DNA from 2 places in the Geobacillus sp. C56-T2 genome. Region 2 is predicted to be linked to the other one. Evidence: a T-box and tRNA genes for the amino acid it is inferred to sense, from the RefSeq annotation. Region 2 holds a T-box; the other holds one or more tRNA genes.
The links. The T-box of region 2 lies ahead of tyrS (tyrosine--tRNA ligase). A T-box ahead of a tRNA ligase gene usually reads a tRNA of that ligase, here a tRNA-Tyr.
Positions count from the first base shown of each region.

Region 1: it encodes a tRNA-Tyr, which carries the amino acid that the T-box ahead of tyrS (tyrosine--tRNA ligase) is inferred to sense. The anticodon was not compared.

Region 1 covers NZ_VJWB01000001.1:2,859,482-2,874,368, forward strand. The annotation lists gene GC56T2_RS14145 (GNAT family N-acetyltransferase) at 1-17, opposite strand, end outside; gene GC56T2_RS14150 (NUDIX hydrolase) at 1-534, opposite strand, end outside; partial or broken gene GC56T2_RS14155 (nucleotidyltransferase family protein) at 1,148-1,471, opposite strand; gene GC56T2_RS14165 (IS1634 family transposase) at 1,571-3,229, shown strand; partial or broken gene GC56T2_RS14170 (nucleotidyltransferase family protein) at 3,357-3,623, opposite strand; partial or broken gene GC56T2_RS14175 (IS256 family transposase) at 3,812-4,701, opposite strand; gene GC56T2_RS14180 (GNAT family N-acetyltransferase) at 4,814-5,233, opposite strand; partial or broken gene GC56T2_RS14185 (IS4 family transposase) at 5,511-5,996, shown strand; partial or broken gene GC56T2_RS14190 (IS4 family transposase) at 6,111-7,010, shown strand; partial or broken gene GC56T2_RS14200 (IS4-like element IS5377 family transposase) at 7,434-8,566, opposite strand; partial or broken gene GC56T2_RS14205 (IS701 family transposase) at 8,731-9,828, opposite strand; gene GC56T2_RS14210 (IS4-like element IS5377 family transposase) at 9,934-11,067, shown strand; tRNA gene GC56T2_RS14220 (tRNA-Leu) at 12,049-12,133, opposite strand; tRNA gene GC56T2_RS14225 (tRNA-Cys) at 12,194-12,267, opposite strand; tRNA gene GC56T2_RS14230 (tRNA-Gly) at 12,277-12,348, opposite strand; tRNA gene GC56T2_RS14235 (tRNA-Gln) at 12,354-12,428, opposite strand; tRNA gene GC56T2_RS14240 (tRNA-His) at 12,444-12,516, opposite strand; tRNA gene GC56T2_RS14245 (tRNA-Trp) at 12,528-12,601, opposite strand; tRNA gene GC56T2_RS14250 (tRNA-Tyr) at 12,611-12,695, opposite strand; tRNA gene GC56T2_RS14255 (tRNA-Thr) at 12,701-12,776, opposite strand; tRNA gene GC56T2_RS14260 (tRNA-Phe) at 12,821-12,896, opposite strand; tRNA gene GC56T2_RS14265 (tRNA-Asp) at 13,060-13,135, opposite strand; tRNA gene GC56T2_RS14270 (tRNA-Met) at 13,140-13,216, opposite strand; tRNA gene GC56T2_RS14275 (tRNA-Val) at 13,417-13,492, opposite strand; tRNA gene GC56T2_RS14280 (tRNA-Glu) at 13,501-13,572, opposite strand; tRNA gene GC56T2_RS14285 (tRNA-Ser) at 13,587-13,677, opposite strand; tRNA gene GC56T2_RS14290 (tRNA-Asn) at 13,682-13,756, opposite strand; rRNA gene GC56T2_RS14295 (23S ribosomal RNA) at 13,961-14,887, opposite strand, start outside.
Region 2 covers NZ_VJWB01000001.1:2,750,494-2,765,380, reverse strand. The annotation lists gene GC56T2_RS18185 (hypothetical protein) at 1-230, shown strand, start outside; gene ytxJ (bacillithiol system redox-active protein YtxJ) at 193-522, shown strand; gene GC56T2_RS13745 (bifunctional 3-deoxy-7-phosphoheptulonate synthase/chorismate mutase) at 847-1,929, shown strand; gene ccpA (catabolite control protein A) at 2,226-3,218, shown strand; gene GC56T2_RS13735 (acetoin utilization protein AcuC) at 3,524-4,693, opposite strand; gene GC56T2_RS13730 (acetoin utilization AcuB family protein) at 4,690-5,334, opposite strand; gene GC56T2_RS13725 (GNAT family N-acetyltransferase) at 5,501-6,133, opposite strand; gene acsA (acetate--CoA ligase) at 6,320-8,035, shown strand; gene GC56T2_RS13715 (transglycosylase domain-containing protein) at 8,431-11,202, opposite strand; T-box leader at 11,389-11,686, shown strand; gene tyrS (tyrosine--tRNA ligase) at 11,739-12,998, shown strand; gene rpsD (30S ribosomal protein S4) at 13,045-13,647, opposite strand; gene GC56T2_RS13690 (sensor domain-containing diguanylate cyclase) at 13,974-14,887, shown strand, end outside.

The sequences.
Region 1 (14,887 bases), 110 kb from region 2:
GGTTGAATGTTCCCCATGGTTATCCTCCTTATTGTATCTGGGATACTCAGGGTTTTTAGGTGTGTTTTCCAATATACTCCATTTTATAGAGTTATCTGGTTTACACCATTCAACTATCCCATTTAGAAAATTTCCTTTTTCAACAATTTCTTTTATAAAAGCTCTGTGGTAATCTGTCACTTCCTTGTTATAATATAATGTTTCTATTTCAACTAGATGTGGGGTCAATTTCTCTGGCTCCTTTAGTTCTAATTTCCCCTTTACATTTCTTGTCATATACCAAAAGCAAACAGAGTGGTAGTCACTTGTATGTGCTATAAACGAAACCACACCACGTAATTCTAAATCATCGACTATTAAACCAGTTTCCTCAAACATTTCTCTCTTACAAGCTTGTTCTAGAGTCTCATGTAATTCTACATGACCACCCGGAGGAATAAAATAGCCATGTACTGCCGAAGTTTTATCCTTTTTTTTTATCATGACAATCTTATCATTTAAAAGAGCTATGCAAGATACTTGAACTCGAATCATGTGTAGACACCTCCCTATCTTTAGAATACTTATACAGGATAAAGGCTAAATTTCCAAAATACCCTTCATTCGGAACTTTTATTTTATTCCCATTAATACGTAGTTCTTCTTCATATTTACTGTAGATGAGCATTTTTCATTACAGTAATTTCCATTCCCTAAGAGACAAACAGGGGACCCCTTAGGCGACATGGAGCTGTTTTTTGTCATGTCTCCTTTTTTTGTTTAGTTGTTAATTTATGTTAGCGAATTTGCTCATCTACAGTTATAAAAGTAAAAAATGAAGGGCCAAAATGAATATCCATTCGCACGTCATTTTACATGTCATTTTTCATTTTATAGGCTCTTCACCACAAAATGTACTTGACAAAAAACGTTTTTCATGATAAAAACGTCAAAAAGATTTATTGCCATTTTTTGTTATTTTTGTTCAACCGGGAGGGATAATATCATGTTTGTTCCTAAAAGTCAAGTACATCTTTCGGTGATGAACCATTTTATACCTTAAAAAGGAAAATTTTACATTCTTTTAAACTAAACTGCCCCGTTCGCCAACCATGCATCGCTTCGCGGCACCACAGATTAAGGAAAAATTCTGTTCTGCTATGGGAGTTTAATAAGAATTTTCAATATGAAAAACTTTAACCTTATACCAAATATTTTTCCAGTTCTTTTTCGTTATCCGTTCTTCGTAAATCTTTGATAACTCTTTTGATTCTTTAAAATAGGGTGTCGGTTTTACTTCCAAGTTAATCACATCATCTACTCCCCAAGGAGAAACCAAGATGATGTCATTCTTTTCATCTAATTTTACACCTAAAGATGTTGCTGTTTCTGGAAACTTTGATATAGCATCTACGGAAGATGAATAAGGAGAAATATTATTAACAATATGCATTCTTGCCTCATTTTTCACTGACCAAGGAATGTTAGGAACTCACATTTCGCACCCTCTCGACGAAAATCGGGAGGATTTTTTCGTTCCGATGTCGAATGAATCCTTGACACACAAGGAAAGTGAAGGAGTTTTTCTCTCATGAACGTTCAAGTCAAAAAGGTCTATCGTAATGATTATTTGAATATAATAAGTGCCCTATTCAAGAAACTGGGCCTGCCCCAATTGATTGACCATCTCGTTCCCGTTGATCCACAGTGCCAGACTCGAGTCAGCGATGCCGTTCAGGCCATCATCTACAATATGTTTGACGGCCGGCAAGCCCTCGTTCACGTGGAACGATGGGCTCAGGAGATCGATCTAGAGAAACTCATCCGTCCCGGTCTCCATCCTTCCTGGTTGAACGACGATGCCTTGGCTCGTCATCTCGACCGCTTGTATGAGGCCGATATTCACAAGGTGATCAGCACTTGCTTGATTCACATTTATCGCAAAGAAGGCCTTTCCCTCCGAGCCTTTCACGCCGATACGACGGACAAGACCGTTTACGGCGCGTATGAATCGGCCTCGTTAGAGGCCTTACAAATCACACATGGCTATAACCGCCATCATCGTTGGCAAAAACAGATCGGTTTCGGACTGGTCGGCAACGAGGACGGCATCCCGTTTTACGGCGATGTGCACGACGGCAACCTGCCTGACAAAACGTGGAATCCGGAGGTGCTGTCCCGTGTCCACGAACAGCTCAAACAAGCCAAGATGGAAGACGAATGGATTTACGTGGCCGATTCCGCCGCGATGACAAAAGACACTCTGGCGCAAACCAAAGCGGCCAACGCCTTTTTGATCACCCGAGGCCCTTCGTCGCTTCGGATCGTGAAACGGGCATTAGCGGAGGCCGATTCGCCTCACATCCCGTGGAGCGAACCCTTTACGCTGGCGGAGAGAAACGGCGCCACGTACCGGGTATGGGAAACATCCTCCACCTATGAAGGCCACCCCGTTCGGCTGATCGTCGTCGAATCGAGTGCGCTCGACCAGCGAAAAGGAAAGACGCTCGAAAAAGAACGAACCAAAGAAGCGGAGCTTCTTCGCGAGGAACAAGCCCATTGGGAGCGCCACCCTTTCTCGTGCCGGGAAGACGCTGAACAAGCCTTGGCGTCCCTCAAGATGTCCCTTCGCCCACGGTTTCATCAGGTCAAGGCCGCGGTCGAAGAGATCGTACGCCCGAAAAAACGGCGCGGACGGCCGAAAAAAGGGGTGGAACCCGAGATGGAGACGCGGTATCTCTTGCGCCTTGACGTCGAATTCGACCAAAACGCGTGGGAACAGGCAAGACGGAAAGCGTCCCGGTTTGTCCTCGTCACGACCGTTCCGGAGGAATGGAAGGGCCAACAAATGGATGCCCAAGAGATCTTGAAGCTATATAAAGGGCAGATCTCGGTGGAAATGAACTTCGCTTTTTTGAAAGATCCGTTTTTCACGGATGAGATTTACGTCAAAAAACCAGAACGGGTCGCAGTATTAGGCTATTTGTTTCTGTTGGCCTTGGCGATTTACCGCGTTTTTCAGCGCCGAGTGCGTCAGTTTATTACTCCAGAACACCCGTTGAAGGGTCCTGGAGGCCGCAAGCTGACCCGGCCGACGGGACAGGCGATTTTTCAGCTGTTTCAATATGTGAACGTCGTCCTCCTGGAGCTGCCGGATGGGCGCATCCAACGCTCACTGGATCGCTCCCTCACCCCTGAACAACGAAGGATTCTGCAGGGGTTGGGGCTGGATGAGAGCATTTACGTGTAACGTCATACGGAACGACCAGCGATGGTAAAAAAAGGATAGCCATCGCTCGTTGTGTTGGTCAAAAAGTTATTCTGAAAAACTAAATAAAAAATCCTTTGTTTTGACCTTGTTAGGGTGCGAAATGTGAGTTAGGAAGGATATTTCTCAACCTAATTTCGAACTTCTTTTCTTCTAATTCGTCCATATTGGTATCATCAAAATAAATAACGTCAATATCTGGAATAGGTGTTCTTTCTTTAAAGCCATGTAACATATCCCATATTTTCGAACGAACAAATCCAGCACAGACCCACCAATCAGGTAAATTTAATGATTTTACTGCTCTTAATATATCCATCATCCACTCGTCTTCTTTAATCAGTTGAATGATATCTTTATCATTTTTGATAATCATCAGTTAATTTCCTCCAATTGGTAATGTCAAGAATTTTGTGTAATGCAAGATAGGGTATCTCTGAAATAGATTTGGAATGGATATGGGATTAGTTTCCCTTGCACAATAGACTGAATATTCAGCTTATTGTGTGAAAAGGGAGAATCCCCTGATCTTATTGGTTTTATATTTACATTATTTGGTTAAATTTAACGTTCTTCAAACATTCGTTGAAGAGCTTCATGCGCTTCGGCAAATCCTCGTAACTTTCTCCCTGCCCACTTCTCATTAAAATCTTGAATGGTTAAATACACGACTTTTTCCGCGGCTTCTACACTGCTCAAACGGTTCATCGGCTTGAGACGTTTCCGAATTTCCTTGATCGTTCGTTCGATGGCATTCGTCGTGTAAATCACACTTCGAATACTGCATCCATAAATGTTAGGAGGACATCCAACTCATTGGCCCAAGATTGAACTTCTCTCGGATACTTGCTCGACCATTTCGATTCAAACTGTCGAAACATCTGTAATGCCATCTCCTTATTCGGCGCGCGATAAATCAGCTTGAGGTTCTCTGCCATTTCGAATTGGTCTTTTTTCCGAACACGGCTGAGGGTGTTACGGACTTTGTGAACGACACAACGCTGTACATCGGCTTTCGGATACACCGCCTGACAGGCTTCTTCTAGACCCGGTAGTCCATCGAATACCCCTAAAAGCACTTCCTTGACGCCTCTTTTGTAAAGGTTTTGGAGAATTTCCTGCCATCCATAGGTACTTTCTTGTCCTCCCACAAAGAAATCAAGAATTTCGCGATATCCTTCTTCATTGACTCCTAACACCACATAAATGACTTCTTTCTCTACCGTATCGCGGCGAAGTTTTACGTATAAACCATCCAAATATAAGACCGAATAACCCTTTTGTAGAGGACGAGTGTGCCATTTCTCAATGTCTTCCTTTACGACATCCGTGATATGACTGATCGTCGTGGGAGAATACGCATTTCCTAAAATTCGTTCAATAAACTTGCCAATTTCCCGTGTACTCATGCCGCTTTGATACATCTTGATGATGGCTTCTTCCAGCCAGTTCGATAATTTTTATCAAGTAATGTTTTGACTCTTCCCATACGTACCTCCAAAAATAGACAATAATATTTAATGTTCTACAAGAATTAAACGTAATCTCAACAAGAGAATTTATTTCTTACTCTAAATACTCGTCACTTAGCTCATGATTTAAATACCTTGCCATTCCTGTTTTAACCCTTTTTAATCCTAGTTTCCGATAAAATTCTTCATTTCCAGTTGTTGAGATTAAATGCACACAAGAAACATTACTTAGTTTATCCAATAAAAACTCCATAATTTTTTTAGCTATCCCTTGCTTTTGAAAATCTCGATGGACCACAACATCATAGATTGCAGCATTAAAAACACCATCTGAAATCCCTCTTCCAAATCCAATAATTCGACCATTTACAGTAGCCAATGCTATAACATTACTTGCTTCAAAAACCTGCTTAATAATCTCGTTTGTATGCTTTGTCCAACCGACAGAACAATAAACTTCTCTCATTTCATCAAGATTTGCATTAGAAAAATCACTATGTATTTTTATGTCCATAATACTCCCCCTACCGAGTCGTTAGATTAGCAAACTACTTTTATATATTATGCAAGTGGTTGAAAAAATCCTTTTTTGAACATTACTGTCTGTTAGTCAAACAAGAAAATCAACAACATTACTGTAGATGAACATTTTTCATTACAGTAATTTCCACACCTTAAGAGACAAACAGGGGATCCCTCCATAGCCATCAAGTTAAGAAAACAAGAATAAATCTATGCCTCATTTGACCATCCTTTTGAGGACTTCATCATGTCTTAGAAAGGGGGTTTTTTTGAAGACGTCCTTATCTCTCCAAGAGGAATGGCATTGTTTTTTAGAGGGATTACGAAGCGTGTTATCGTGTGATGAGCTGGAACAGATGGCCCGAGATCATCGATTTATTCAACGAAAGGGGAAGTTGCGCGCCCATGATTTCGTGGCACTTTGCACATTTCTCCAGGAAGAAGGCGGTCAAAAATCATTGGTGCAGCTCTGCAGTGCTCTAGCTCTCAAGCAAAACACCTCTCTGAGTGCGGAAGGGCTCAATCAACGGTTTAACGAAAAAGCAGTGAGTTTCCTCAAAGCGGTGTTCGAAAAACTGCTGATTCATCAGACGCAGGAGGCCCGTCACGTGTGTCAAAGACATTCGCTGTTTCGCCGGATTCGCATTCTCGATTCCACGTCGTTTCAACTGCCTCCTGAGATCCAAGGGATTTACAAGGGATGTGCGGGGCCTGGGGTGAAAATTCAGTTAGAATATGAATGTCTAGAAGGCCGGTGAAAAACCGCTGTCACACACCAATTGGAGGCATTTTCATTCAGAAAAGAAAACTGATTCTTTGCAGTTTCTCTAATTGAGAAATAGGTGGAACTCAGCAGCATTTTGCACTAAATCACCAGCCCTCTAGAAGGGAAGTTTCTCCATGTGGACGTTGGGGATGCTCGTCATCATGACGCCGCCTACGGAGCGTCCCTTCGATCGACCATTCAAGAAGGAGACCTTTGTTTGAAAGACTTGGGCTATTTTTCTCTTGAGGGATTGCAAGCGATTCATGATGCCGGAGCCTTTTACATTTCGCGGCTCAAACACAATGTAGGGATTTACCAAAAAGAAGGGGATCAATTTCGAAAATGGGAACCAGAGGATTTCCTTGCGATGCTGCAACCCGGAGAAACCATAGAACTGGAAGATGTGTATGTCAGTGGAAAGAAAGTTCATCAACCGCGACTCATTGTGTATCGGCTGACCGAAAAACAGGAACAACAGAAGGAAGAACAATGGAAACAGAAGGCCAAACAAAAAGGGGCCGCGTACGTGACGCGACGTCCCCACCCAATATATGTATATATCACCAATATTCCAGCGATTTATACCTCCTTGCATGACATTCATACGCTGTATTCTCTTCGCTGGCAAATTGAGGTGATATTTAAAACATGGAAATCCCTGTTTCACATTCATCGATTCAAACCGATGAAAGGGGCTCGCTTTCAGTGCCACTTGTATGGAACGTTGATTGCCTTATTGATCAGCTCTACGGTCATGTTTGCCATGCGAGAATGGCTCTATCGAAAACAGAAAAAGGAATTGAGCGAATAGAAGGCGATGAGTATGATCAAGGAGTGGGGGATGGATTGATTTCAAGCCTTATGGTGTTCCGAGGTGCTAGCTGCCCAACTCCTTTTCAAACTGTGTGACATGATCGCTCAACACGGAAAAAAATCAAGGCGTTATACAAAAAAGAGCGCTTTAGACATGATCGAGAGTTTGGTCATCATGCCGTTGTCGTAAGGAATTCCCGTCTCATACCATAAAAAAACCTTCTATAGGGAAGGTGTATTTGGCATGCCTATCTTTTCATATTCTCACGGTCACAGCCTCCAAAGATGAAGAGTGAAGCCTTGGAGCTACTCGCTCCAAGGCTTCACTTGATGGCTATGGGGTCAGCCCCTTTCCTTAAACATATTGTCGAAAGTTTAAATATTTACTGTAGATGAGCAAATTTACTAACATAAATTGACAACTAAACAAAAAAGGAGACATGAACCCGATTCCTTGGTTAGAATAGATGTGCTACCAACTACCCACAAGGAGGTTCATGTCTCATGAATAGATTAGCACATCATCAAGGAATCCACAAGTTTTTCATGACGCTGGGATTGGCGCTTTATTTCTCGAAGCCGGTCATCAAGCATCTCGTTCCACGAGTGTTGATTATCCAAAATTATACATACGCCTTCCATAAATTTGGGCATACTCAAACAAAGCAGCGGCCATCCCGGATTTCCAATCGAGAGGAAGCTGCCCAGAGAAAAAACGGCGAACGAACGAAATGAAGGAAAGAGAGACGTTCGTCTGTTTTTTGGTTTGATCATACAGCCATCGCAGCAACACATACGCGATGAACGCCGCAAACAGCTGATTGTATACCGCATTTTCCGTCGTGCCAACCAAGGTCGGGACATTCAGATATTGCTTCACCCAACGGAAAAAGACCTCAACAGTCCAACGTTGTTGGTACATGTCGGCAATGGTTTCCGCAGACGCATGGAAGAGGTTCGTCACGACCCGAATGTCGCGGCCATTCGCATCTCGAAAGATCACCACCCGGTGACGCTTGGTGGAGCGGCATTGTTTCGTCCCCAACTGGCACGTGAAGTCGGCTTGAACCGATGAGGATGTGCTGGAAAGGCGTTTCAAGCTTTTTTCTGATGAAGTTCGATGTTGTCCTTCATCCGAATGACAAAGAGCTGATGCTGCTCCACAAATCGATCGAGGCGTTCGATTTTGAAATACGCCCGGTCTTCCACCAGCACTTGTTGAGCGTTCGTCAACTGTTCTCCCACCGGGCCATCATGACGCAGTCCGATGGTTTCCACCACGTCTGCCGGCAACGAGGATTCCGGCGAATACGCGACGTGCAGCTTCACTCCGGCGCGTTCGCCGTGATACGGCGCCCATGGCAGGCGGTTTTTCCCGACCGTGACGGTCGTCGAATCCACCACCCGAAGCGGTTTGGGAAACCGAAGCGAACGGCGGGTTTGGCGGTTGCACTTGGAAATGATCAACGCCAACAAGCGTTTCATGATGTCATAGGGAACTTCTTTCGCTTTCTTGGATACAGTCGAATAATGGAATCGCGGCAATCCATACAGAGGCCCCACATCGGCTCCGTGGCGAAAGCTTTTCCATTGATGCATGGCGGCCAGCAGGAAGAAGTGAATCAACTCGCGCAACGTAAAGGTTCGAGACGAATCACGATACCCAACCGCTTCGGCAATCAGTTGAATCTCTTCATCCGAAACAAGTTTTTGCATCAAATTCGGGAGTGTGGTATGCTTGTTCATAGAGAGCACCTCCTGGGTTTGTTTGTGTCGCTACTCACATTCTACAGGAAAGGTGCTCTTTTTTCTATACCCTTTGGATTTTATTGGATAATCAACACGCCTGTGTAGATGAGCATTTTTCATTACAGTAATTTCCATTCCCTAAGAGACAAACAGGGTCCCCCTTAGGCGACATGGAGCTGTTTTTTAATCACATCAATGGGAATATCTTGTTTTGCGGCGTCATAGATGAACTCGACGACGCTGTGCCCTTTCCGAGACCGAAGAAGCTCCAGGCCGGAAGAGAGGTCTTGTTGAGATTCCGCGATGCTGTATACGCAGGCGAACAGCACCACGGCCCAATACCGTTTCACCGCCCGAATGTGACGAACACGGTATCCATCGAGCTTCAGCTGGTCTTTGGCCTGCCGGAAAAAGCATTCGATCGTCCAGCGCTGGGCATAGTAACGCAAGATCTCTTCATCGCCTAGCTCCCGGTCGGTGCTCAAGACGACATGGAGATGATCTGGCGTCATCGGTTCATCCGCCTTCCAAGCCAGCAGCACCACCGCGTCATCGAGACCATGGATCGCTCCCTCGTAGCGATACACGCGGTAACGCTCCTTCCCCACCGTGACGAGGCGGGTGTCGTTGGGCTCGATATAATGGGCGAACTTCTTCGCTTGGATGGCGATGCCTTTCGGATAGAGAATCCGGTTCGTCTTGAGCATGGCGATGACATGGAATCCTTGTTTCAGGCAGGCTTCGATGAGCGCTTGGGACGGATACCACGAATCCATGAGCACATACACCGGCTGAGCCCGTTTCCCCTTGAGCGAGGAAAGCATCTCGATCGCTAGGTCGATTTTGCTTCTTCCCGCCGCCTTATCATAGAGACGAAACGCGAACGGAAACGCTTGTGTGAAGGTATGCACCATCAGCCAAACAAGCGAATGCCCCCAGACGGATTGATGATCTTTGTGCGAGTAGTGCCAATCACACCCTTGAATGGCGTGGGCGGCCCGTGACGAAGGCTTTGTTTTTTGGCAAATGGTATCATCAATCGAAACAAAAAGGGGTTGATTCTCCCGTTTGGCTAGACGTTCGATCTGGCGAAGGATCCATTCTTGCAGCTTCTCAAGCAGTTTTTCCTCGTTCCAAGGGCTTTTCGTGAAAAAGTGGCTCAGTGTTGTTCGATGATTCGGGTGAAAACTCCAGTACCGGACATCCGTCAATGTCCCCGAAAATCCCTTGGTCGTCAAGGCGTCGACAAGATGAACGAGATCAGGCGTGTTGATTATCCAATAAAATCCAAAGGGTATAGAAAAAAGAGCACCTTTCCTGTAGAATGTGAGTAGCGACACAAACAAACCCAGGAGGTGCTCTCTATGAACAAGCATACCACACTCCCGAATTTGATGCAAAAACTTGTTTCGGATGAAGAGATTCAACTGATTGCCGAAGCGGTTGGGTATCGTGATTCGTCTCGAACCTTTACGTTGCGCGAGTTGATTCACTTCTTCCTGCTGGCCGCCATGCATCAATGGAAAAGCTTTCGCCACGGAGCCGATGTGGGGCCTCTGTATGGATTGCCGCGATTCCATTATTCGACTGTATCCAAGAAAGCGAAAGAAGTTCCCTATGACATCATGAAACGCTTGTTGGCGTTGATCATTTCCAAGTGCAACCGCCAAACCCGCCGTTCGCTTCGGTTTCCCAAACCGCTTCGGGTGGTGGATTCGACGACCGTCACGGTCGGGAAAAACCGCCTGCCATGGGCGCCGTATCACGGCGAACGCGCCGGAGTGAAGCTGCACGTCGCGTATTCGCCGGAATCCTCGTTGCCGGCAGACGTGGTGGAAACCATCGGACTGCGTCATGATGGCCCGGTGGGAGAACAGTTGACGAACGCTCAACAAGTGCTGGTGGAAGACCGGGCGTATTTCAAAATCGAACGCCTCGATCGATTTGTGGAGCAGCATCAGCTCTTTGTCATTCGGATGAAGGACAACATCGAACTTCATCAGAAAAAAAGCTTGAAACGCCTTTCCAGCACATCCTCATCGGTTCAAGCCGACTTCACGTGCCAGTTGGGGACGAAACAATGCCGCTCCACCAAGCGTCACCGGGTGGTGATCTTTCGAGATGCGAATGGCCGCGACATTCGGGTCGTGACGAACCTCTTCCATGCGTCTGCGGAAACCATTGCCGACATGTACCAACAACGTTGGACTGTTGAGGTCTTTTTCCGTTGGGTGAAGCAATATCTGAATGTCCCGACCTTGTTTGGCACGACGGAAAATGCGGTATACAACCAACTGTTTGCGGCGTTCATCGCGTATGTGTTGCTGCGATGGCTGTATGATCAAACCAAAAAACAGACGAACGTCTCTCTTTCCTTCATTTCGTTCGTTCGCCGTTTTTTCTCTGGGCAGCTTCCTCTCGATTGGAAATCCGGGATGGCCGCTGCTTTGTTTGAGTATGCCCAAATTTATGGAAGGCGTATGTATAATTTTGGATAATCAACACTCGTGTCATCTACAGATACATGTCGGGAGATGATAATATGTTTTATACAGAAGCCCTTCCCAAAGGTCGGGTTTCCGTTTGGGATTACTTGCGTGTGGCGCTTCTCTTTGGAGCGTCGCTTTTTCTTTTGGTTTCGTCCTTCTAGGAGACTGGTGATTTAGTGCAAAAACGACTGATTCCGCTCATTTCTCAATTAGAAAAACCTTGCAGAATCCGCTTTCTCTTCTGAATGAAAATGCCGCCGATCGGGGTGTGACAGCGGTTTCTCACCGGCTTTCTAGGAAGGCGATAGTCGCTAGGACGAAACCGGTTAGCCTTGACTATCTTTAAATATTGACTATTGAAATAAACGTTTCAACCAACAACCACCATAAATGGCCCGAATTCGAACGTCCATGATGGGCAAACTCCTTTGCTTTCCTTGTGTTTCAAGGTTTTATTCGACAGGAAGATAAAAAATCCTCTCGATTTTTGTCGAGAGGGTGCGAAGTGTGAGTTAGAAAATTTGCTCATCTATAGTAAATAAAAGCGACCATACAAAGAAAGTCACTTTAAAAATTTCTTATACTTTTTTGAGAATTTTTTATAAAACGCATTAAAATTGCAGTTCCTGTAATGTTTGAAATTATACTTATACCAAGCAATACACTCCATATAGGGGTAGGCAAGGTAAGAGTTAATGACAACATCAAGAAAACGAAACCGAGTGACACAAAAACAAAACCTATATTTTTATTCTTCAATTTCAACACCCCCCATTTGTATATTATAACAAACATTTCAAATTTTATATACGGTTAACCCATTAAAGGGTTTCAGTTTAAGGGGTTTCAGTTTCTTCATAATTACATTTGTTCATTTAAAATCAATATCCGAACACGATTTTCTTCTCTCGAATCGTATTCGGTAAATAAAAAACAAGGGATTCCACTTACGTGAACCCCTTGTGCCTAAAGCCTTTCTCCTATTTTCGATGCCGATGGTGGGAGTCGAACCCACACGGGGGGCTACCCCACACGATTTTGAGTCGTGCGCGTCTGCCAGTTCCGCCACATCGGCGCGACATCTACCATTATATCTTCTTAACTTTTGTTTGTCAATAAAATTTTATTCATTAGATGGAGGCGGCACCCGGATTCGAACCGGGGGTAAAGGTTTTGCAGACCTCTGCCTTACCACTTGGCTATGCCGCCCTAGTCAAAAGCGGAAGACGGGACTCGAACCCGCGACCCCCACCTTGGCAAGGTGGTGTTCTACCGCTGAACTACTTCCGCAACATTGGCTGGGGTAGCTGGATTCGAACCAACGCATCACGGAGTCAAAGTCCGTTGCCTTACCGCTTGGCTATACCCCAATGCCATTTTTCAAGGGCGACTAGTGGGAATCGAACCCACGCATGCCAGAGCCACAATCTGGTGCGTTAACCACTTCGCCATAGTCGCCATGATAAGAGTGGCAGGGGCAGTAGGAATCGAACCCACACCGGAGGTTTTGGAGACCTCTGTTCTACCATTAAACTATGCCCCTTTATTTAAATGGTGGAGGGGGACGGATTCGAACCGCCGAACCCAAAGGGAGCGGATTTACAGTCCGCCGCGTTTAGCCACTTCGCTACCCCTCCAAGAATGGTGCCGACTGCAGGACTTGAACCCGCAACCTACTGATTACGATTCAGTTGCTCTACCAATTGAGCTAAGTCGGCATAATACGGATCAAAAAATGAACAGGCTCATTCTTAATATTTCATGGTGGCTCGGGACGGAATCGAACCGCCGACACAAGGATTTTCAGTCCTTTGCTCTACCGACTGAGCTACCGAGCCGTATGTTATTTTTTAACTCGCTCATTGATTGCTCTGTGCCTCTTCCTCTACCAGCTGATTCAAAGATGATCGATGCGTCGAGGCAACTCGCAGCCAACTCGATGATGCTGATGCTCGTCTCTACCGACTGAGCTGCCTTATCCTTACTTTACCTAATTAAAGATGGCGGTCCCGACGGGACTCGAACCCGCGATCTCCTGCGTGACAGGCAGGCATGTTAACCACTACACTACGGGACCTTATTGGTTGCGGGGGCAGGATTTGAACCTGCGACCTTCGGGTTATGAGCCCGACGAGCTACCGGACTGCTCCACCCCGCGATGATAAAAGATAAATTTGTTCCGACCATGCACTGAGCTTCGTTTAAATGTCTGTTGCCTCTTCCTCTACCAGCTGATTCAAAGATGTTCGATGCGTCGAGGCAACTCGCAGCGTATTCGATGAAGCAAATGCTCGTTGCTCCACCCCGCGACGATAGAATTTCAATAAGGCGATGAACTTTGTTTTGTATGTTTGAAAGTGGTGGAGGATGACGGGATCGAACCGCCGACCCCTTGCTTGTAAGGCAAGTGCTCTCCCAGCTGAGCTAATCCTCCACGAAAAGTGACCCGTACGGGATTCGAACCCGTGTTACCGCCGTGAAAGGGCGGTGTCTTAACCACTTGACCAACGGGCCATGCTGATGGATAATGGCGGAGAGCAAGGGATTCGAACCCTTGAGGCGCTATTCACGCCTACACGATTTCCAATCGTGCTCCTTCGACCACTCGGACAGCTCTCCACGATGGCTCCGCAGGCAGGATTCGAACCTGCGACCAATCGGTTAACAGCCGATTGCTCTACCACTGAGCTACTGCGGAATCATAATAATATCCTTATCAAAGTGTGATTTGATCACGTAACTGCCCATCGCTGAGCCATTACTGAGAGATATCGCTTTAGACATTTATTATTATAATGATTCGTGATGAGCTGTCAAGGCCTTTTTCATTCCTTCAAAACTAGATAACCGTCGGAAGAAGCCGCGCTTCGTACTGTCTAGCTCCGGCTCGCCTGCGCTTTTCTAGGTTAAGCCCTCGATCGATTAGTATCCGTCAGCTCCACGTGTCGCCACGCTTCCACCTCGGACCTATCGACCTCGTCATCTTCGAGGGATCTTACTCGCCTAACGCGATGGGAAATCTCATCTTGAGGGGGGGCTTCACGCTTAGATGCTTTCAGCGCTTATCCCGTCCGCACATAGCTACCCAGCGGTGCCCCTGGCGGGACAACTGGTACACCAGCGGTGCGTCCATCCCGGTCCTCTCGTACTAAGGACAGCTCCTCGCAAATTTCCTACGCCCGCGACGGATAGGGACCGAACTGTCTCACGACGTTCTGAACCCAGCTCGCGTACCGCTTTAATGGGCGAACAGCCCAACCCTTGGGACCGACTACAGCCCCAGGATGCGATGAGCCGACATCGAGGTGCCAAACCTCCCCGTCGATGTGGACTCTTGGGGGAGATCAGCCTGTTATCCCCGGGGTAGCTTTTATCCGTTGAGCGATGGCCCTTCCATGCGGAACCACCGGATCACTAAGCCCGACTTTCGTCCCTGCTCGACCTGTCCGTCTCGCAGTCAAGCTCCCTTGTGCCTTTGCACTCTCCGAATGATTTCCAACCATTCTGAGGGAACCTTTGGGCGCCTCCGTTACCTTTTGGGAGGCGACCGCCCCAGTCAAACTGCCCACCTGACACTGTCTCCCACCCCGCTAAGGGGTGCGGGTTAGAATTTCAATACCGCCAGGGTGGTATCCCACCGTCGCCTCCACCGAAGCTGGCGCTCCGGCTTCTTAGGCTCCCACCTATCCTGTACAAGCGATACCAAAATTCCATATCAGGCTGCAGTAAAGCTCCACGGGGTCTTTCCGTCCTGTCGCGGGGAACCTGCATCTTCACAGGTAGTATAATTTCACCGGGTCTCTCGTTGAGACAGCGCCCAAGTCGTTAC
Region 2 (14,887 bases):
AAGCGGCGGATGAGGTGGCGGCGCAGGCGGGAAATGCCGTTGACAACGTGGCGAAGATGGCCGAAAACATGAAAGACGTGGCGGCGTCAGGAAACATTGACCGCGACACGCTCCAACGCCTTCTGAAAGAAGCGGAAACGGCCTTGGATGATGCCGAGAAAAACGTGAAGCCGCCGAAAGAAGGGGAGAGCTATGGGCATGGAGAAGCTGGAGACGATCGAACAGTTTGAACGCCTCAAGAGTGAAACGGGCCGCTTTTTGTTCGTCAAGCACAGCCTGACCTGCCCGATCAGTCGGGCGGCGTTCCGCGAATGCGAAACGTTTGCGGCCGACCATCCAGAGCTGCCCGTATATTGCTTGTACGTCCAAGAGGCGCGCCCGCTTTCCAACCATATTGCCGAGACGACCGGGGTGAAGCACGAGTCGCCGCAAGCGTTGCTGTTTGAAAACGGCCGCGTCGTTTGGCACGCCTCGCATGGGAACATCACGTACGCGACGCTAGAAACGGCGGCGGGAAGCTGATTTCTTCAGACGAGCGGACGGCTATTGTCGCCAGCACGGGATGAACGAGGCTGGCGGTGGCCGGCCGCTCGTTGTTTGACGCACAAAGCAAGTTCCTTCACAATCGCCGGCTGTCCGGCGCTTGTCTCGCCAAGCTCGTCTGCCCTCGTTTTTTGTTTTTTTGCTTTAATGCTTAAAAGCGTTTAATTAAAAAAGCATTTTTTTCGTGACAACGATGCGGCTATCGATTATAATAAACACTAATTATAAAACTCCGTTCGCCATGACGGGGGTGCCGCTGGGCGGCGCAATGATGCACGACATTGGGGAAAGGATGAGGGAAGCATGAGCAATGACAGATTAGACGAGCTGCGGGCACGCGTGGACGAGATCAACTTGCAGCTGCTGAAGCTGATCAATGAACGGGGGCGGCTCGTTCAGGAAATCGGCAAAATCAAAGAGGCGCAAGGAACGCACCGCTATGACCCGGTGCGCGAGCGGAAGATGCTCGACCTCATCTCCGAGCATAACGACGGGCCGTTTGAAACGTCAACGCTGCAGCACATTTTCAAGGAGATTTTCAAAGCGGCGCTCGAACTGCAGGAGGACGACCATCGGAAAGCGCTCCTTGTCTCGCGCAAAAAACATCCGGAAAACACGATCGTCGAGATCAAAGGGGAGCGAATCGGCGACGGCAGCCAGTATTTTGTCATGGGGCCGTGCGCGGTCGAAAGCTATGAGCAGGTCGCCGCTGTCGCTGCCGCGGTGAAGAAGCACGGCATTAAATTGCTGCGCGGCGGCGCCTACAAACCGCGCACCTCGCCGTACGACTTTCAAGGGCTCGGCGTGGAAGGGCTGAAAATTTTAAAACGGATCGCCGATGAATTTGATTTGGCGGTCATCAGTGAAATCGTCACACCGGCGGATATTGAAACCGCCTTGGATTATATTGATGTCATTCAAATCGGCGCGCGCAACATGCAAAACTTCGAGCTGCTCAAGGCAGCCGGTCAAGTGAACAAGCCGATTTTGCTCAAGCGCGGCTTGGCGGCGACGATCGAAGAGTTTATCAACGCCGCCGAGTACATCATGTCGCAAGGAAACGGGCAGATCATTTTGTGTGAGCGCGGCATCCGCACGTACGAGCGGGCGACGCGCAACACGCTCGACATCTCGGCTGTGCCGATCTTGAAGAAAGAAACACATTTGCCGGTGTTCGTCGATGTCACCCACTCGACCGGGCGGCGCGATCTGCTTCTCCCATGCGCCAAAGCCGCCTTGGCGATCGGCGCCGACGGCGTTATGGCCGAAGTGCATCCCGATCCGGCTGTCGCCTTGTCCGATTCCGCCCAGCAAATGGACCTTGCCCAGTTTGATGAGTTTATGCGGGAAGTGCGCGCCTTCCAGCGCCAGTTTGTTCAAGCGTAACGCGGCTCCCCCGGCTTGCGCCGGACAGGGTCCGCCGAAAAAAGCCGTCCATTTGATGGGCGGCTTTTCTCATGCCCGGTGATTGTTTGGGGAAAGCTACCTGTGAACGGTCGTTTGTGAACCAATCCGCTGTTTTCGCCCGTTGTTGTCAAGCGGCGTCGTTCGTGAACGGTTTGTGAACAAACCGGCAAAATGGTTGCGATTTCGTTGCGAGTTGGCGATAATGTATCGTATGATAGGTGTACATACATTCGGAATTCACCGGTTATCGGATCGAGTAAAAAGGAGTGAACGGAATGACCGTAACGATTTACGATGTGGCCCGTGAGGCGAACGTTTCGATGGCGACCGTTTCGCGCGTCGTCAACGGAAACCCGAACGTCAAACCATCGACAAGGAAAAAAGTGCTTGAAGCGATCGAGCGGCTTGGCTATCGCCCGAACGCTGTGGCGCGCGGCCTCGCCAGCAAAAAAACGACGACGGTCGGGGTGATCATCCCGGATATTTCGAGCATCTTCTTCGCCGAGCTGGCCCGCGGCATTGAGGACATCGCCACGATGTACAAATACAACATCATTTTGAGCAACTCCGATCAAAACAAGGAAAAGGAGCTGCATTTGCTCAATACGATGCTCGCCAAGCAAGTGGACGGCCTTTTGTTTATGGGCGGGACGATCACCGAGGAGCACGCCGCCGAATTTCAAAAGTCGTCCGTGCCGATTGTGCTGGCGGCGACGATGGGGCCGGAGGAGATTCCGTCGGTGAACATCGATTACGAGCAGGCGGCGTTTGAAGCGGTGACGTATTTGTTGGAAAAAGGAAACCGCCGCGTGGCCTACGTGACTGGGCCGACCGACGACCCGATCAACCAGCGGAAGTTGGCCGGGTATCGCCGGGCGCTTGAGGAGCGCGGGGTGTCGTATGATGAAGAGCTCGTCATCGAGGGCGACAACTCGTACGACTCGGGCTTGGAGGCGTATGAAAAAATCGCCGAGCTTGCCGAACGGCCGACGGCGGTGTTTGCCGGCACCGATGAAATGGCGCTTGGCATCATTCACAGCGCCCAAGACCATCGGGTGCGCGTGCCGGATGACTTGGAAGTCGTCGGCTTTGATAACACGCGATTGGCGACGATGGTGCGGCCGCGGCTGACGACCGTCGTCCAGCCGATGTATGACATCGGGGCGGTGGCGATGCGGCTGTTGACGAAGTATATGAACAAAGAGCCGGTTGACAACCATATCGTTGTGTTGCCGCACCGACTCGAGGTACGCGAGTCAACGAAATGACAAAACGGCTGATTCCACGCCTAGACGCGTTCGGAATCAGCCGTTTTCGTTCGCGGGGGCAAAAAAGATTCGTTCCGCTCTTTTGCCAAGCGGGATGTTTGCCGATCGTGAAGGCCGGCGGCTTTTAACCAGCCTCAGAAGTCTTCATCCCAAGCGCCGGCGCGAAGCCGCGCAGGAAAGGAGGAGGCGCCGTTCGCCCGGCGAGCGGGGCGGACCGCCAGCTGCCGAAGTCGTCCGGCATGGGGGTGTCGGCAGCGGCCGGCGTTCAGGACATCGCCGCGTCCGCTTTGCCGCCTAACATACGACTACAGCTGGTTCGAATGGGAACGGCGGATGAACGACAACGCCTTTTCCACCGTATGGGCGTTTTTTTCGTTAATTTCCGCTCGGCGCGGAATGGGCGGGTACAAATCATCCGGGTCATCCCACTCGAGCGGCAACGCGACGGGTGAAAGCGGTTGCCATCGTTCGCGCCAAGCGGCCGGCAATGGGCCGAACACATCGGCTTGATCGGTCATCTCCAGCCAAAGGAGGGCCCATGCCCGCGGCACGACGCGCCAGATGTCATAGCCCCCGCCGCCGACGGCGATCCAGCGTCCGCTGCAATATTCATGAGCGATTTGATGCGCAAGTCTTGGAATGACCCGATACGTTTTCATCGTCACCGACAAATGGGTGAGCGGGTCATAGTAATGGGCATCGACTCCGTTTTGCGTCACGATGACGTCGGGACGGAAAAAATCGGCGATTTCCCGGAGGGCGGTCGTGTAGGCGGCCAGCCATGATTCATCTTCCGTAAACGCATCGACCGGAATGTTGAACGAATAGCCATACCCCGCCCCATGGCCTCGTTCGTTGACATTTCCCGTCCCTGGAAACAAGTAGCGGCCCGTTTCATGAATCGAGAACGTGCAGACGTTCGGATCATCGTAAAACGCCCATTGCACCCCGTCCCCGTGATGGGCGTCGGTGTCGACGTACAACACGCGCAGCCCGTATTTTTCCCGGATATATTGAATGGCGACCGCGCTGTCATTGTAGACGCAAAAGCCAGACGCCTTGCCGCGAAACCCGTGATGCAAGCCGCCGCCAAGGTTGAGCGCGTGCTCCACCCGCCCGGACAGCACGGCGTCGACGGCGGTGAGGGTGCTGCCGACCAACAGAGCGCTCGCTTCATGCATGTTTGGAAACACCGGCGTATCTTCTGTGCCGAGGCCGTAGTTGAGCGCCACCGTCTCCGGCAGTTCGCCGCGCCCGGCTGCTTTGACCGCCGCAATGTACGACCGGTCATGAATGAGCGCAAGTTCATCGTCCGTCGCCATGCGCGGGGCGATGATATGTCGATCATCCAAAGCGCCGAGCGTGCGCAGCAAATCATGCGTCAGTTTGACCCGCAGCTGGTTGAACGGGTGGTCGTCATGAAATTTGTACTGAAGAAAATCCTCGCTGTAGACAAAGGCGCAGTTTTGACTCATGACGTAACCCCCGGCAAGTTCGGCCATAGCACGTGATAGCCGGCGTTTTGCAAATCGCGGATCAACGGCAGCGGGTTCATCGTCTGCACGCGGAAGACTAAAATTTTGTCGTTCGGGTCCGGGTCCGGGTACAACAGGACGCTGGCGATGTTGACATGGCGCTCGCTGATGATGGCCGCCGCTTTGCTGAGCATTCCGGCTTCGTTCGGGACTTTAATTTCGATTTGCGATCCCGGCTGATGCACGCCGGTCAGTTCCACGAACGTGCGCAACAAATCCGTCTGCGTAATGATGCCGACGAGTTTTCCGTTGTTGACGATCGGCAGGCAGCCGATGCGGTGTTCGTAAAAGAGCGCGGCTACTTCCTCGACAAAGTCGAGCGGATGGCCGACGATGACGTCGGTGTTCATGATGGAGCCGACCGGTTTTTGCAGGTCATCGAGCTGTTTGTGAAGATCGTCAATCGGCGGGCTGGCGCTGCGCAAATCGCGGCTGGTGACAAGCCCGATCAAGCGCCCTTCGTCATCGACGACCGGCAAATGGCGGATGCGGTGCGTTCGAAGCAGCTGCAGCGCCTCAGCGATCGTGTTCGCGGCGCGGAGCGTAACGACCGGCGATTTCATGATTTGCTCAACAAGCATCGTTTCCCTCTCCCTTTATGAGGCTGTTGATTTAGTGCAAAAACGACTGATTCCGCTCATTTCTCAATTAGAAAAACCTTGCAGAATCCGCTTTCTCTTCTGAATGGAAACGCCGCCGATCGGGGGTGGCAGCGGTTTGTCACCGGCTTTTTATGCATCCGATATGTTAGTACATGTAGCGGTTCATAAACCGAAGCCGGTCGAACCGTTGGATCGATTCGGCATCGACCCGTTTGCCGATGCGGACCATCAAGCAGTTCGCCGGATGCGAGCAAATTTCCGGGTCATCGGTCGCATACCAGACAAGTCCGCCGGCGTTCATCATTTTCTCCATCACTTTTCGGTATTCCCATACGTTCAGCCCAGTGCCTTTTAGATCCCAATGCCAATAATATTCGGTTGTAATGATGATGTAGTCTTCCATGGCATCGTCCATCATCGAGACGATCAACAAATTTTTGCCGACGCCAAACCCGCGAAACTCGGGGATGACTTCAATGGCGCCCAGTTCAAGCAAATTTTCCATGTTCCCTTCCGACCACCGCTCGAGCGGGTCGGGATACAAAAACGTCACATAGCCGACGATCGTTTCGCCGCGGCGGGCGATAATGATGCGCCCCTCGGGAAGACGGGCGATGTCGATGAGCGCGCGGTGCTGTTTCTCGGGTTGGCGAAAGGACGTCAAATCATGGTGAAACGCATAGCGGGCCAACGCTTCCGGCGTCACTGGCCCTTCGATGAGCAGCGTTCCTTTTGGTGTTTTCAGTTCTTTGGCATTATAAGTTTTTCGATGCTCCATTCGGTCACCACCTGAATCGATCGTTCTGCTTCCATTATACATGAAAATAGGCGTGAAAACGCTGTCATAAGGGTCGATTCAAAAAAAATTCAAAAAAGCGAGGACGAGGAATATTTTAAAAATTGAGAAACTGTGAATGATCCACTATAATAGAAATGTAATCACTTACATAGGGGGGATCGGAGAATGAAGACGGAACTGTTGCCAGCTGTACAAGGGGATTACAACTTGAAAAGCTATGAGGACACATATCCCCATTTTCAATGGTCGGAAGCTGAGAAAGCATTTTCTTGGTATGAAACGGGACGAGTCAACATGGCGTACGAGGCGATCGACCGCCATGCCGAATCGTTCCGCAAGAATAAAGTGGCGCTTTACTACCGCGATGCGGTTCGGAATGAAAAATATACGTTCAAAGAAATGAAGGAGCTGTCCAACCAAGTAGCGAACGTGTTGAGACAGACGGCTGACATTCAAAAAGGCGATCGCGTATTTGTTTTTATGCCGCGTTCTCCGGAGCTGTATTTTGCTGTTCTTGGCATCATCAAAACCGGCGCTATCGTCGGACCGCTGTTTGAGGCGTTCATGGAAGGCGCGGTGCGCGACCGTCTCGAAGACAGCGGGGCGAAAGCGATCGTGACGACGCCGGAGCTGCTGCCGCGCGTGCCGGTCGGTGACCTGCCGGAGCTGAAATACGTTTTCTTGGTCGGAGACGGCATCACCGAGGAAGGGCCGTACATCGATTTGAAAAAGCGGATGAAGGAAGCGAGCAAGCACTTTGACATCGAATGGGTCGACCGCCAAGACGGCTTGATTTTGCATTACACCTCCGGTTCAACCGGCAAGCCGAAAGGTGTTTTGCACGTCCATAACGCGATGATCCAACACTATCAAACGGCGAAATGGGTGCTCGACTTAAAAGAGGACGACATTTACTGGTGCACGGCCGACCCGGGCTGGGTGACCGGGACATCGTACGGCATTTTCGGCCCATGGCTGTGCGGAGCGTCCAGCGTCGTCGTCGGTGGCCGGTTCAGCCCGGACGCTTGGTATCAAACGATTCAAGATTTCGGCGTCACCGTTTGGTACAGCGCGCCGACGGCGTTCCGCATGCTGATGGGCGCCGGCGATGAGATCGTGAAAAAATACGATTTAAGCTCGCTCCGCCACATTTTGAGCGTCGGCGAGCCGCTCAACCCGGAAGTGATTCGCTGGGGGATGAAAGTGTTCGGCCGCCGCATCCATGACACGTGGTGGATGACGGAAACAGGGGCGCACTTGATCTGCAACTATCCGTGCATGGCCATCAAGCCGGGATCGATGGGGAAACCGATTCCGGGCGTTGAGGCGGCGATCATCGACGACCAAGGCAACGTCCTGCCGCCGTACCGGATGGGCAACTTGGCCATCAAAAAAGGCTGGCCGTCGATGATGAAAACGATCTGGAACAACCCGCAAAAATATGAATCATACTTCATCGGCGACTGGTACGTCTCCGGCGATTCGGCCTACATGGATGAAGACGGCTACTTCTGGTTCCAAGGGCGCGTCGATGATGTCATCAACACGTCGGGTGAGCGCGTGGGGCCGTTTGAAGTCGAAAGCAAGCTCGTTGAGCATCCGGCGGTGGCCGAAGCCGGTGTCATCGGCAAGCCAGACCCGGTGCGCGGCGAAATCATCAAGGCGTTTATCGCGCTTCGTGAAGGGTACGAGCCGTCTGAGGAGCTGAAAGAGGACATTCGCCAATTTGTGAAACAAGGGCTCGCTGCCCATGCGGCGCCGCGCGAGATCGAGTTCCGCGACAAACTGCCGAAAACGCGGAGCGGGAAAATTATGCGCCGCGTCTTAAAAGCGTGGGAGCTCAACTTGCCGACCGGCGACTTGTCGACGATGGAAGACTGAACATTTGCTAGACGGCTGGTGAAAAGCGGTTGTTTCTTTTCGGCAATGGGGGAGCGTTTGAAAGACGATTCCGATGCGACAAGGCTTTTCTATTTGAGAAACAGGCTTGATAAGCGACTTGCTCCCTTAAATCACCGGCCTCCTAGAACGTGCTCAAGAAAGGACAAAGCAAAGAATAAGGGCGAGCTGAAGCGCACCGTTGCATTCGAACGGGGCCACGCCGAGTGAAACAAACGGGGCGAGTAGGGTCGAACGAAGAAATGAGGGAGGGTGTCCCAACGGGGTCGGGACACCCTCTTTATTTACTAGATACGTATCAGCTGCTTTTGTTGGCTGTTGTGCTCCTCTTAGGAAGCTGGTGATGTAATCGTGGATACGGCTTTACAACGAAGGGATCAGTCGGCATTCGTCCCTTCCTCGGCTGCTTCCGAATGGGGAGGAATGTCGTTCTCCGCCCCGTCCTCGGCGGCCGGCGGTGCGGGTCGTTCGGCAGCCGGCCGCGAAACGAGATTGGATGGCGCCGATTCTTGGCCGGCGATGTCCACTGCCGTGACATCGTACGATGCCCCGGGTTCGAGCGCGGAAAACGCCGTTGGCTCCCCGGCTTTCACCACCGCCACTACGCGCCGCGCTCCGCCATCGTCCACTCGGTAGACGCGATACCCGATGACATCGCGTTCGCGGTGGGGCGTCCAGACAAGGGTGTGGCCATCAAGACGCGCGGACGGAGGGGCGGGCGGATGGCCGTTTTCTTTGAGCACCGCAGCGGTGAAATCCATTCCGTCCCAGTCGTCTTCCGCCACTCCCCAAGCGGAGAGCAGCTCGGGCTGGACGATGACTCCGCGGGTGACAAACTCCTCTGGCGTCGTCGCCAACGCTAAGTAGCGGCGTCCGTCAATGACCACGAGCCGGCTTTCCGTCAAATCGGCGCCGCTCCCTTCTTTGGGCGCAAATCGCGTATTGTACAAATCGTAGCGGACAAGCCCGGCTTTTTGGCACGCCTCCGACGGGCTGAGGCCGGTGGCGGCGCAGTAGGCGCGCCGGGCGATGCCTCCGGGCATGGCAAACCGCTCCCGCGGAGCGATGAGCTTCGGATGAACCCGATAGGCGGCGTTCATGAACTGCGCCCACAACAGTTGGGTACGTTTCCCATAGGAAAGTCCTTTATAATACGTTTCCAGCGGCGCCGGCCGGTCGTAGCCGATCCAAACGCCAAACGTAACGTTCGGGTTGACGGCGACAAACCACGAATCGCGGTTGTCTTGCGACGTGCCGGTCTTGCCGGCCCAGTCGGCGGAAAACGCTAAATAGCCGGGCAGTGAAGAAGCCGTTCCGCCATGGAGCACATCGCGCATCATGTCGATCATCAAGTACGATGTTTGCGGGGAAAAGACGGAAACGGGCTTGCTTTGATGTTGATAGACGACGTTTCCGTTCTTGTCAACGATTTTTTCAATCATATAGGCATCGACAAACGTGCCGTAGTTGGCGAATGTTGCGTAGGCGTTGACGTTTTCTTCGACGGTGACGCCGACGTTTGTTCCGCCGATCGCTAAGGCCGGATGGCTTTCCTCTTGCTTGGCAACGCTGGTGATCCCCATTTTGTGCAAATAGTCGACCGGGTCGCGATGCTGAATTCGCATGTAGGCGCGAACGGCCGGGATGTTGAACGATTGCTGCAAGGCATAGCGCGCCGTGACGAGCCCGTGCGTTTTCCCATCCGCGTTTTTCGGTTTGTAAGAGCCGATGGACAGCGGAAGGTCAGGGATGATGGTAGCGGGCTGGACGATGCCCATTTCCATCGCCGGTGCGTACACCAAGAGCGGCTTCATCGTTGAGCCGTTGGATCGGTGCGCTTGGGTGGCATGGTTCAGCTGTTCGCGCTTATAGTCGCGCCCGCCGACAAAGCTGAGGATTTTGCCGGTTTTGTTTTCGATGAGCATCGCCCCGACTTCCACAGGCTGGCGATGGGCGATCGTTTTGCCTGTTTGTTTGTCTTTCGCGTAATAGACGTTGTCGTTTCCATAGTATGGATAGCGGGCGGCGACGCGCTGCATTTGCTCATACAGGTCCTTGTCGATCGTCGTGTAAATTCGGTATCCGCCTTGGCGCAGCGCTTTCTCGGCTTCACCGACGTAGCGCCGGAACAGAGAAGGATTTCGCTTCAGTTTGGCCGGTTGGTGGCCGTCGCGCTTAGCGAGCACCTCCGCTAAAATGTCTTTGGCTCGCCGCTCAATTTCCATGGTCAAAAACGGATACTGCTCGAACGGCGAGGGCTTCGGAGCGGCGAAATGCTTGGCGACGTCGTATGCCAGCGCCTCGTTGTACTGCTCCTCGGAAATGTAGCCGGCGCGTTTCATCCGGTAGAGCACGGTTTTCATCCGCCGCAGCCCGGCCGAAATGTCCGGTTTGACGCTGCCGTCTGGCGCAAACGGCGTATAGACGAACGGATTTTGCGGCAAGCCGGCCAAAAAGGCGGCTTGGGCGAGGTTGAGGTCTTTGGCGTTAACGCCAAACACTCCTTGCGCGGCGGCCTGAATGCCGGCGATGTTCCGGCCCGAGGAACTGCGGCCGAACGGCACGACGTTCAAATACGCCTCTAAAATTTGTTGTTTGGAAAAAAACGTTTCCAATCGCAGCGCCAAGAGCATTTCTTTCGCTTTGCGCTCAAACGACACTTCACTGGTGAGCAGCTGGTTTTTGACGAGCTGCTGCGTGAGCGTGCTGCCGCCGCTTTTGATCGGCGAGTTGGTCAGCTCCTGGAACATGGCGCGGATGACCGCTTTCGGAACGACCCCGTGATGCTCGTAAAAATGTTCATCCTCGGTAGCGATGATGGCTTGCACAACATACGGGGAGACATCAGACAGCGGCACCGCCTCGCGGTCGAGATCCGATCGGAAGCGCCCTAAATAGACCCCATTGGCAAAATACATATGGCTCGTCTCCTCGTAGCTGGAAATCGCGCTGTGCATGCTCTCGCGTGAAGGGGCGTCCATATCTTTGACCAAAAACGCGAAATAGCCCGCGCCCGCGCCGACAGCAAAGCAGGCGAGACAAAGCAGGGCGACGAGCAACGCGAAGACGGTGTTCCAAACGAGGCGGTAAGTACGTGAAAAATAATGCCACGTTTTTTCCAAAGAAAGTGGAAACGGCTGGTGTTTCATGACGGCCCCCCTATCTTGGCCAATCGGTGTTTCTATAAGTATACCATACCGCTGGCGGCTGTTGTGGAATTTTGCCGTTTTTTCGCTGCTGAAGACGAAAAAGGACGCAAATTTTGGTCGGGGCGTTGCGTGCACCTAGTTGACATGGAGCGCCGCATATGGTAAAAGAAAGTATATCTTCATCATGACAAAGCCATGACGGGAACAAGTAGCGGCTGTCTCCCTGGTGCAGAGAGCTGGCGGGCGGTGCGAGCCAGCCCAAAGGCAGGCGTGAATTACCTCCCTGAGCAGCGATGGCGAACGGTTTCGTTTTTTGCGGTCGGGTCAAATGAGGATCGGCTCCGTTTTGCGACGGAGCTGGCGCGGAGGACCACGCCGCTGGCGGCCTAGTAGCCATTGGCCGGCATGCGCCGTTACCGAAATGAGCGAGAAAGCCTATGGCTTTCTAAGTAGGGTGGTACCGCGATGAACACTCGCCCCTTCATACAGGGCGGGTGTTTTCTTTATGTAGAACATTCCATAGAGAGGTGAAGGACATGGATTTGCTTGCAGAATTGCAATGGCGCGGGCTCGTCAACCAAACGACGGACGAAGACGGGCTCCGAGCGCTGCTGAACGAGGAAAAAGTGACGCTTTATTGCGGGTTTGACCCAACAGCCGACAGCTTGCACATCGGCAACTTGGCCGCCATTTTGACGCTGCGCCGTTTCCAACAGGCAGGCCATCAACCGATTGCGCTAGTCGGCGGGGCCACTGGATTGATCGGCGATCCGAGCGGGAAAAAAAGCGAGCGCACGCTCAATGCCAAAGAGACGGTCGAAGCGTGGAGCGCCCGCATCAAAGGGCAGTTGGAACGGTTGTTGGACTTTACGGCTGTCCACAACCCGGCGAAAATCAAAAACAATTACGACTGGATCGGGCCGCTGGATGTGATCTCGTTTTTGCGCGATGTCGGCAAGCATTTCAGCGTCAATTACATGCTGGCGAAAGAGTCAGTGCAGTCGCGCATCGAGACGGGCATTTCCTTTACCGAGTTCAGCTACATGATGCTGCAGGCGTATGACTTTCTGAAGTTGTACGAGACGGAAGGCTGCCGTCTGCAAATCGGCGGGAGCGACCAGTGGGGCAACATTACGGCCGGGCTTGAACTCATTCGCAAAACAAACAGCGAGGCGAAAGCGTTCGGCTTGACGATCCCGCTTGTGACGAAGGCGGACGGCACAAAATTCGGCAAAACGGAAAGCGGCACGATTTGGCTCGATCCCGAGAAAACGTCGCCGTACGAGTTTTACCAGTTTTGGATCAACACCGACGACCGCGATGTCATCCGTTACTTGAAATATTTTACGTTCCTGTCAAAAGAGGAAATCGAGGCGCTTGAGCAAGAGCTGCGCGAGGCGCCGGAGAAGCGGGCGGCGCAAAAGGCGCTTGCCGAGGAAGTGACAAAGCTCGTGCACGGCGAAGAGGCGCTCAGGCAAGCAATCCGCATTTCTGAAGCGCTCTTTAGCGGCGACATCGCCAAGTTGACCGCGGCGGAAATTGAACAAGGCTTCAAAGATGTGCCGTCATTCGTTCATGAAGGAGCCGACGTTCCGCTTGTCGAGCTGCTTGTCGCCGCCGGTATTTCGCCGTCGAAACGGCAGGCGCGCGAAGATATCCAAAACGGCGCCATTTATGTGAACGGGGAGCGCATCCAAGACGTGGGCGCCGTCCTGACCGCCGAGCACCGCTTGGAAGGGCGGTTTACCGTCATCCGCCGCGGAAAGAAAAAGTATTATTTGATTCGCTACGCCTAAACAAAAAGATCCGAAATGCCGATGCATTTCGGATCTTTTTTGCGCCTTAACGCGAGTAGAACTCAACGATGAGCGCTTCGTTGATTTCCGCCGGCAGTTCGGAGCGCTCCGGCAGGCGGGTATACGTGCCTTCCATTTTTTCCGGATTGAACGTCAAGTAATCCGGAATGTAATTGCTCGCTTCGATCGCTTCTTTAATCACTTGCAAGTTGCGCGATTTTTCGCGGACGGCGATCGTTTGCCCCGGTTTGACGCGGTACGACGGGATGTTGACGCGGCTGCCGTCAACCAAAATGTGGCCGTGCGTCACGAGCTGGCGGGCTTGGCGGCGCGTGCGGGCCAACCCTAAGCGGTAGACGAGGTTGTCCAAACGCGACTCGAGCAAAATCATGAAGTTTTCGCCGTGTTTGCCCGGCATTTTGCCCGCTTCATCGAACGTTTTGCGGAACTGGCGCTCGTTCACGCCGTACATATGGCGCAGCTTTTGCTTTTCTTGCAGCTGCAAGCCATATTCCGACAATTTCCGCCGTTGGCCAGGGCCGTGTTGACCCGGCGGATACGGGCGTTTTTGCAATTCTTTCCCCGTGCCGCTCAACGAGATGCCAAGGCGGCGGGAAATTTTCCATGTTGGTCCGGTATAACGAGCCATGCACTGCTCCTCCTTATGCTTTTATTCCCGTAAAATAAAAGCAGATGTGCGCCAACAATTATGGCCATTTTGTTTTCATGCATCCTCGCTCTCGCAGCTAAGAGTTACGCGATGCACCTCGACGGGAAGCCGAGGAACAAAATGGTCCATAAAGGTGAGCACAAAGGCTGCTATATTTTACACAAAGGCTATTATATGATTTTTTGCACACAAAGTCAACATTTTGTTTTCCCTTTTTCCGGTTTCTATGATATAATAAAAGATGCAATTTTTAGAAAAAATTTCGCTTATATCTATTGACAATGCCAATTTAGGTGGAAAAGATGATGAGCATGGAAGAGATGAAGCGATATGAATCATTTAAACAAAAATTTTTCCACTGGTTTTTGGCGTTTCCTGACGACGAACCGTTTCTGGCGGCGGCCGACGAGCTGCTCGCGCTGTTGAAAGAGGAGATGGGGCTCGAGCAAGCCGTTTTTTATTTGTTCGATCCGGAGCGGGCGGCGTTTTATCCGGAAGCGTCCACCGGCGGGGTGATGGGAGCGGGGGCGGTGGCAGCTGACGGAGCGCGGGAGATCGCTTTGCTCGATGGCGGCTCGCATGAGAAAGCTAGGCTCTTTTTTTCGCTTCCGGACGGAACGCCGGCGTTGCTCGAGCTGACGTACCGCAAAGACCGCGCCATCGACCAACCGCTGCTCCAGGCGGTGCGGGCCGATTTTGCTGATTTGTTCGGCAAACTCGCCGCCATGCTTCAAGGGGCGGGCGAAGAAAAGCGGTACGGGCAGCTGCATCGGTTTGCGGCGAAAATCCACTCCTCCATGCGCATTGATGACGTGCTCGAGGAAATTATCCGCACGCTGCAAAACGTCTACCCATCCTTTACATACTATCTTCTCTTGTCGCACGACAACCACCTGAGCGATCATTTGCCGATCAAAGCGCTCGCTTTGGATGAAGGCGAAGGACAAACCGCGGCGTTGCGGGCGTTTTTGACCGGCCAAGTGCAGTGCGACGAGCTGGAAACGCCGCGCCGTTCCGTGTTGTATGCGCCGATCAAAGGGGTTCAGGCCGTGTATGGGGTCATCCAAATTATCGCGCCGTATGCGGCCCCGTTTCCGCAGCGGGAGGTTCGTTTTATTTCCTTGCTTGCCGGAACGGCGGGCAGCGCGCTCGAGAACGCCAAATTGTACGAGCAGTCGCGTCGGCTCGTGGCCGACTTGCAGCTCATTAACGACACGAT